Regions from separate parts of the Jeotgalicoccus saudimassiliensis genome, predicted to be linked through region 3. Evidence: riboswitches for the same ligand, from Rfam matches in the RefSeq annotation. Region 3 holds a riboswitch; each other region holds the start of a gene.
The links. A riboswitch is a leader RNA that binds a small molecule or an ion and turns the genes downstream of it on or off. The one in region 3 is predicted to bind S-adenosylmethionine.

Region 1 (2,207 bases), 500 kb from region 3:
CTAAAAACCAGATTACAATGATAAGAAGTACTGCTGCGACCGCGATAAATATCGGATCTGTAAAAATATCAGTATTCATTTTATTCCTCTCTTTCGCAACTGCATGAATTAGCTATTTCTAAGAAGATCTTTCAGTGCATCGACTTTGTCCAGTCTTTCCCATGGCAGGTCGATGTCCGTGCGACCAAAATGTCCATAACTTGCAGTCTGTTTATAAATTGGTCTTCTTAAGTTTAGCATATCTATAATACCATCTGGTGATAAATTAAACAGTTCTCTGATGACTTCTGTAATTTTTGCTTCGTCATATTTCCCTGTTTCAAAAGTATCAACGGCGATAGATACAGGCTGTGATACGCCGATTGCGTACGCCAGCTGAATTTCACATTTTTCTGCGATACCGCTCGCTACGATGTTTTTTGCAATGTAGCGTGCTGCGTATGCTGCAGAACGGTCAACTTTAGTCGGGTCCTTCCCGCTGAATGCACCGCCGCCGTGACGGGCATATCCGCCGTACGTATCAACGATGATTTTACGGCCCGTAAGCCCCGCATCACCCTGCGGTCCGCCGATAACGAAACGGCCGGTAGGATTGATGAAGTATTTAGTTTCTTCATCAAGCAGTTCGGCAGGAACAACTTCCTGTACTACGTATTTCAGAAGATCATCATAAATTTGTGTTGCCGGAATGTTTTCGTGGTGCTGTGTAGAGATAACGATTGTGTCGACTCTCTTCGGTTTGCCGTCTTCTCCGTATTCAACAGTCACCTGTGATTTACCGTCCGGGCGCAGATATGAAATTGTATTGTCTTTTCGCACTTCTGTCAGGCGGCGTGAGATTTTGTGTGCCAGTGAAATCGGCAGCGGCATGAATTCCTTCGTCTCGTTTGTTGCATAACCGAACATTAAGCCCTGGTCACCTGCACCTGTAGAGACACCTTGTGATTCGCGTGTTTCAAATGCATTGTTTACACCGACAGCGATGTCTTCCGACTGCTCATCGATACCTGTTAATACTGACATTGTTTTAAAATCGTAACCGTACTTCGCATCGACATAGCCGATTTCCTTAACTGTTTCTCTGACAGTTTTCGGAATATCCACGTAAGTCTCCGTGCTGATTTCCCCGACGATCATCGCAAGGCCTGTGTTTACTACAGTTTCGCAGGCAACACGCGCGTACGGGTCACCTTCAAGTATTGCATCGAGAATTGCATCCGAAATCTGGTCTGCAATTTTATCCGGGTGTCCCTCTGTGACTGACTCCGATGTAAATAATTTACGTTCTGACATTTATAAAAATCTCCTTTTACAGCTCATTTAGCCATCTCTCAAAAGCAAAAAATAAAACCTTTTTCTCCATATTAAACAGAGAAAAAGGCTCGCCCTTTTCTCTTATCGGTCAGAATTACTCTGCATTCTTTAGCACCTTTCTTGAAAAGGAGGTTGCTCTGGCTTCACAGGGTTTGGATCCCTCCACCACCTCTTGATAAGAGATAACTTATATACATCTTACATTATTGTGAAATTCAAATCAAGATTAACCGGGAGTTTGTGCTGCGGTTTGGAACAGATGGAGATAATTTCTACAATATATAGAGTTTAATTCGTCTAAACTGCGTAATATTTTGTATTAAATAACGGCATTTAGTACCACATAAAATAAATATATTCTTACCATAATTATAAATCACCATAAACATATCTTATGTTAATAATTTGCAAAAATTAAAGCAAAATGTGTGAATGTTGTCCCTTTATCTGTGTAAACCTAAAAACTAATGTGTTATACTAATTTCTAAATAGTTCGTTAATGACAAATATCTTGGAGGCGAATCATGGTTAATCATAAGAGTTTAATCGAAGGTCTTGTTAACAAACCTTCTACACAGAAACAGTTATCAAATGCAGAACTGGTGGAAGCATCAATCCGTCGCGGTGAGGCCGTACTTACAAATACAGGAGCACTTCGCGCACAGACAGGCGAGTACACCGGACGCAGCCCGAAAGACCGTTTCATTGTAAAAGACAGCGTATCCGACAGCAAGATTGACTGGGGCGAAGTCAACCAGCCTATTTCACAGGAAATCTTCGATAACTTATTTGAGAAAGTTACTACATATTTAAATGACAAAGAGGAATTATTTGTCTTTAACGGCTATGCAGGCGCAGACCCGCATACACAGCTTCAGCTGCAGGTTGTCAAT
Region 2 (2,207 bases), 850 kb from region 3:
ACCGTCAAACTGAACGATTAAATTGCCGAAAGGCACACCCTGCAGTTCTGTTATATTGCCGAAAAGGACATTGACGTCGAGATTATAAAGCTTGCTGATTTGAGACAGATACGGTTTTACAGCGAGCTGACTGATAAAGTTAATTCTGTAAATAAACTGGCTGCTGCTGCTGTCATCAATCAGTTCCCGGACGTAATTCGGCAGTTCTGTCTGCATAACGGTGTTGACGAATCGTCTGCCCGTTTCTGTCTGCGGACTGGAGAACACATCGAAGACTGAACCGCGTTCAATTATTTTTCCTTTCTCCATTACAGCTACTTTATGACAGATATCGCGGATGACAGACATTTCATGAGTAATCAGCAGAATTGTTATGTTGTACTCTTTATTTATCTTCTTTAGAAGTTTCAGAATCGACTCTGTTGTATCAGGATCGAGTGCTGACGTGGCTTCATCGCACAAAAGAATCGACGGATTCGTCGCAAGTGCCCGGGCAATGCCGACACGTTGTTTCTGACCGCCTGACAGCTGATCGGGATATTGGGATGCTTTATCCGACAGACCGACGAACTCAAGCAGCTCCGTGACGCGCTCCTTAATTTCGCTCTTCGGCGTTTTATTTAAAATAAGCGGCATTGCGACATTCGTATAAATCGTTTTTGAATTTAATAAATTAAAGTGCTGGAATATCATTCCGATACGCTTCTTTGTGATACGCAGTTCAGCCGGTGTCAGCGCAGTTAAATCTTTGTCATCGACGATGACCTGTCCTGCGGAGACGCGTTCCAGCTGATTGACGCAGCGTATTAATGTGCTTTTACCTGCTCCGCTGTATCCGACGACACCGTATATTTCGCCGGTATCGACTTTGAAGTTAATATTATCAAGGGCATGAATTTCTGCATCGCTGCCCTGATACGTTTTATCTACACCGATAAACTCAATCATGTAAAACGCTCCTTAAACATAGTTAAATAGTATGAATTAAAAAATGTAATAAAAATACACCAGTATAAGACCGGTGTTTTTTAAAAACCAGCTATACATTCTTTTGAATAAAGAAATAACCTCTTCTTAAAATATAAGAAGAGGCCGATATGTATAGTCGCTCTTCTCATCTTTTAGCGTAATGCTACAGGATTTGGCACAGTACAATTAAGTCTGTTGCCGAGATTTCACAGGGCCAGTCCCTCCATCTCTCTTGATAAGAAATTAAGTTATTTGAATATTTGATTTAAACTAACTATAGAGCAGCGCAGATTTAATGTCAACATAAAATTAAAATTAATTTCAAAGTGACTATTTAAGTATGCTGCTTAATGCTTGCTATAACAGCATTTATATAACTGTTTTCATGTGGTACAAAATCAGTTTTGCTGATCTGTATATCGTTAACAGTGATTGAGTCTGCTTCTTCAGACCACAGTTCTTCAAATGCAGACAGCTCAATTTTAAATACGCCGGATACTTCATTATCCATAAACACGTAATCAGGTACGGTATTTTCCGGAATGTTATATAAAAACACATGACATAATTCTTTGTCGATAAAATTACCGATGATAATTTCGTCACGTACTGTACCGGTGTAAGTTAAATCATCCGGAGTCAGTTCAATACCGAGTTCTTCTTTAATTTCCCGGACGCCGTCATTAACGTCTTCATCGGAGCTTAAATGGCCGGCCGCGGTTATATCCAGCTGATTTGGAAAATCTTTTTTATCCGGACTGCGAAGCTGGAAATGGACATATTTCCGTCCGCGTTCTTTACTGACGAACCAGCAGTGAAACGTTTCGTGCCACAGCCCCAGCTGATGAGCGGAGGTACGGGACGCTGTACCTGTTAAATTGCCCTGTGCGTCAAATATATTAAGCAGTTCTTCTTCCATAATCAATGCATCTCCTTTGAAGCTAGAACATTTGTACAAAGAATAAGCTGATTGTTTCCCAGTAATACTGAATGACTATAAACAGTACAGCAAATAACAGTGCCGGCAGCATATTCGCTACTCTTATATTCATTAGACCGAGGAGCCGGATACCGATGGCAATAATCATTACTCCACCTGTACCGGTAATTGCGATAATAATATGATCCATCAGATCAGGCTGAATGAAACGGTTAATCTGGGATGCTGACAGCGCAATTGTACCCTGGAACAGTAATACGGAAATTGCTGAAAACATAATGCCGATTCCCATCGTGGA
Region 3 (2,207 bases):
ATGAAAGGAAAAGATCTGATAATATTTACGAGCCAGCCGAGCGTTGCATTTAAAGGCTTAATTTTAAACAGCAGCGGGTGCTGCGTAATATATAGCAGTATGCCAAGCGGCAGACCGATAAGAACTGCAAAAAATATTGAAATTGAAACCATCAGTGCCGTTTCAAGCAGTGCACGGTAAAGTAATGGCCAAAGCTGATTTAAGTTATCCAATATAACCCACCCTTTCTATGCCGTGTGTATTATCGATGTGTGATTTAAGACGGTCGATTTCCGGAGTGTCTCCCGACACCTGGAACATGAGAAAACCGAGCGGTTTTTCTTTAATATATTCAATGCGGCCATTTAAAATACTGATGCTTAAATCAAAGTCGCGGTACAGCTGATTTAAATAATTTTCTTCAGCATTCTCACTCAGAAATTGAATGGTGATGACCTGGTTTTCAGGCGTTTCCTTAATTTGTGCAGGCACTTCAAAATTATATATTTCCTGTACAAAATCCTTCGTAATTTCTTCCTTCGGATGGCTGAACACGCTGTAAGTTTCACCGGTTTCAATAATTTCTCCGGCAGACATTACCCCGACACGGTCCGCGATTTCTTTAATCACTTCCATTTCGTGAGTAATGACAACCATCGTAATTCCGAGCGACCGGTTAATACTTTTAAGAAGGTTCAGTATACTCTTTGTCGTATCCGGATCGAGCGCACTCGTTGCTTCATCACAGAGCAGTATGTCGGGATTGTTGGCAAGTGCTCTTGCAATGCCGATCCGCTGCTTCTGCCCGCCGCTTAAATTGCCGGCACTTATATTTGATTTGTCATTTAAGCCGACGAGGTCAAGCAGTTCTTTAATCCTTGCCGGTACGTCTTTTTTATTGTATTTACTGGCTTTAAGAACAAATTCTATATTTTCATATACCGTTTTTGATTCGATTAAATTAAACTGCTGGAAAATCATCCCGATTTTCTGGCGTCTGATACGGAGATCTTTCGGTGACAATTCTGTCAGAACGTCATTTCCGACAGTCACTGTGCCTTCAGACGGTCTTTCCAGCAAATTAATCAGTCTGACAAGTGTACTTTTACCGGCACCCGAGTAACCGATCAGTCCGAAGATTTCACCGGTTTCAACCGTCAGTGATGTCGGCTTTAATGCTTCAACAGTTCTACCTTTTAAATGATACGTTTTTGAAACGCTGTCCAGCTGAATGCTCATGCAGTCCCTCCTAGTATATAAATAAAAAACCATTTATCTGTATAGACAAATGGCATTGTATGATTATCTTTCAAGCCGCTGCCTGCAGGAATTAGCACAGTACTTAAAAAGCCTGCTGCTGAGATTTCACAGGGCCTGATCCCTCCGTCTCTCTGGATAATTTTCTTATTTAATTGTATTTCATACTAGAGCAACACGATTTAATTGTCAAACAATTTTTAATAATTTGTTTTTATCAGGTTTTGACTGCCCCTTTATATATAAACTTCCCCCGGCAGTGTCTGCATATATAGCGCTTGTTATAACCTTTAACACGTTTCGTAAATTGATAGCCGCACGTTCTGCATTCGTATAAATGAGACTCTCCTTTATATTGATAAGTTCGCGTTTTAGAAATACCGAGACGGTCAAGCGTCTCATTAAATTCACTGTCAGAATCTCTGTACGGTTTTCTTTTGGTATACAGTGCATAGTGGACACATTCGTGAAACAGTACATCGATAACAGCTGATTCATCATTATGTTCGATAAATGTATGGGACATAACGATTTCCTGTGAAATGACTTTACCGTCCCGCATTTTAATCTGAAATGCGCCTAATTTTGATTTCATCCGCTTAGATATTCGGAGTGGTATTTCAAGTCTGAGATTGAAATTTTCCAGCAGAAATTTATCAGCAGTATTATGTAATTGTTCGGCGTTCATAATATACTCACCTTCTCAGCTGTATTAACTATCTAAAAAAAGACAACAAAAAAGGGAGATCAAAGTCTCCCTAACAGATAAATAATATAATATGATATCTAGGCCATAGGCACTATCGAAGAACGAGTTAGTTAATGATATGAAGAGTATAGCTTTAACTTGTGTGTGTTCGTTCTGTTATGTATTTCTTAATGTATTCTCATTATAATTTAATGTTCGGAACATTTCAAGGTTATCGGGCAAATTCTTTCGCTTTGTAACGTGTTTGTAATATTCATGGTAA
Region 4 (2,207 bases), 570 kb from region 3:
TATCAGACCCTGAAAACCTGCAGCGAATGTATCGAGTATACTTGCAGATTTTCTCGGATCCACTTCGTATTCCTCAGCAATGTTCTTCGCCAGCGGTCCTGTCATAATAATTGATATTGTATTGTTGGCAGTGGACATATCAGTCACACTGACCAGACTTGCGATACCAAGTTCTGCACCTTTTTTCGTTTTAATTCTGCTCATAATGGTTTCAAGCAGATACGTAATTCCTCCGTAATGACTGACAAGTCCAATCATCCCGGCAATCAGGATAGTGATAATTGCTATTTCCTGCATCCCGGCAATACCTTCGCCTGCTGCCGAAACCAGTGTCAGAACATCGAATGCGCCTGTAAACAATCCGAGTATCCCGGCAAATACTGCACCGCTAAGGAGGACGATAATTACATCGACCCCAAGAAGAGCTATAATCAGTACGGCAAGATAGGGCAGTACTTCTATAAAGCTGTAATCATAACTACCGGTTTCATTAAGAGATACATCCGCAGACAGCAGGTAGAGAATAATGATTGTCAGCAGCGCTCCCGGCAGTACAATCCAGAAGTTCACTTTAAACTTATCAATCATTTTTACACCCTGTGTGCGTGTAGCAACAATTGTAGTATCAGATATAAACGATAAATTGTCTCCGAACATTGAACCGCCGATTACTGTAGCAAGTGCCAGTGCAAGTCCGATATCCGTCTGGTCTGCAATACCGATTGCAATCGGAGCAATCGCAACTACAGTCCCCATACTTGTTCCCATCGATAATGAGACAAAGCAGCAGATGATAAAAATCCCGCTGAGTAACAGACTGCCGGGAAGCAGAGTCAGTCCCATGTTCACTGTAGAATCTACAGCACCCATTGCACCGGCAATACCAGAGAATGCACCTGACAGAAGGAAGATGACTACGATTAACATAATATTTTCCTGAGCTGCGCCTTTTAAGTATGCTGAGAGTTTATCTTTAAACGGCACTTTAAAATATAAAAAGAATGCAAAAACTGAAGCGATTAACGCCGCGACTGTTATCGGCATTGCATTGAAATCTCCCGCGATCAGTCCTGTCCCGATAAATAATGAGACGAATAAAATTAACGGCAGCAGTGATATAAAACTGCCTTTATGTTTAGACATATAATTCCTCCTATTGAAAAATCCCCATCCATTATCTGTAAAGATAAGAGATGGGGAAGTCCTCGGCTTATCTTCGAGCAGATACTGCTCCTGGAATTAGCACAGTACCTTACGGTCTGTTGCTGAGGTATCAACGGGCCAGTCCCTTCACCTCTCTGGATAAGAAATTATTTAATTATTGAGATTAAGGATACATGTTTAATAATTAAAGGTCAACAAATTAATTTTATATGATAATTAAGGTTTAATTTATTTGATAGAGGTAATTCTTTAACTATGATAATAAATAAATTGTATCAAAATTAATTTATTTAAGTTTGTTACTCGCTTTTAGTAACCAAGTATATTAATATAATTAATGTGATAGTTCGAAAGCGAATTATTGTACGACAAAACAAACTTTGGAGGATGAAATAATTATGGCTAAATTTGCATTAGACACAGCACACTCGGAACTTGAGTTTACGGTAAAACATATGATGGTAACTAAGGTTAAAGGGACATTCGGTGACTGGACAATTGACATCGATGTTGACGATATGGAAGATCTTTCAACAGCGAAAGTAACGGGAAGAGCAAGCACAGCGACAATCAACACTAAAGTTGCAGATCGTGATGCGCATTTAACATCAGCTGATTTCTTCGATTCGGAAAACTATTCGGATATTACATTTGAATCAACTAAAGTTGAAGGTTCAGGTTCAAGCTACGAAGTCACTGGTAACTTAACTATTAAAGATGTAACTAAAGAAATTACAATTCCTTTAGAATTCAACGGTAAAGCATTAAACCCGTGGGGCGTTGATGTTTACGGATTTGAATCAAACTTCTCAATCAACCGTGAAGAATTCGGATTAACTTGGAACCAGGCACTTGAAACAGGCGGCGTAATGGTTTCTAAAGATGTTAAAGTTAATCTTGAGCTGCAGTTCAATCCTGCAGAAGCAGAATAATAAACAATATAAACAGCTGAAAATGATTTTAATATAAATGGGTCAATACTCCGTGAAATTCTTAAATGAATCACACGGAGTATTTTTAATTTATAACAACGATATAAAAGA

Region 1: it holds a riboswitch for S-adenosylmethionine, as region 3 does, so the genes downstream of both, metK (methionine adenosyltransferase) here and RZ44_RS03245 (methionine ABC transporter ATP-binding protein) in region 3, are expected to answer to the same signal.
Region 2: it holds a riboswitch for S-adenosylmethionine, as region 3 does, so the genes downstream of both, RZ44_RS07595 (methionine ABC transporter ATP-binding protein) here and RZ44_RS03245 (methionine ABC transporter ATP-binding protein) in region 3, are expected to answer to the same signal.
Region 4: it holds a riboswitch for S-adenosylmethionine, as region 3 does, so the genes downstream of both, RZ44_RS06015 (Na+/H+ antiporter NhaC family protein) here and RZ44_RS03245 (methionine ABC transporter ATP-binding protein) in region 3, are expected to answer to the same signal.

The regions. Positions count from the first base shown of each region.
Region 1 covers NZ_CCSE01000001.1:1,176,395-1,178,601, forward strand. The annotation lists gene RZ44_RS05615 (nuclease-related domain-containing protein) at 1-79, opposite strand, end outside; gene metK (methionine adenosyltransferase) at 109-1,293, opposite strand; SAM riboswitch class I at 1,393-1,496, opposite strand; gene pckA (phosphoenolpyruvate carboxykinase (ATP)) at 1,839-2,207, shown strand, end outside.
Region 2 covers NZ_CCSE01000001.1:1,528,855-1,531,061, reverse strand. The annotation lists gene RZ44_RS07595 (methionine ABC transporter ATP-binding protein) at 1-948, opposite strand, end outside; SAM riboswitch class I at 1,112-1,211, opposite strand; gene RZ44_RS07590 (NUDIX hydrolase) at 1,304-1,888, opposite strand; gene RZ44_RS07585 (DUF554 domain-containing protein) at 1,911-2,207, opposite strand, start outside.
Region 3 covers NZ_CCSE01000001.1:680,894-683,100, reverse strand. The annotation lists gene RZ44_RS03250 (methionine ABC transporter permease) at 1-212, opposite strand, end outside; gene RZ44_RS03245 (methionine ABC transporter ATP-binding protein) at 205-1,218, opposite strand; SAM riboswitch class I at 1,279-1,381, opposite strand; gene RZ44_RS03240 (SprT-like domain-containing protein) at 1,454-1,924, opposite strand.
Region 4 covers NZ_CCSE01000001.1:1,251,806-1,254,012, reverse strand. The annotation lists gene RZ44_RS06015 (Na+/H+ antiporter NhaC family protein) at 1-1,143, opposite strand, end outside; SAM riboswitch class I at 1,208-1,309, opposite strand; gene RZ44_RS06010 (YceI family protein) at 1,563-2,096, shown strand.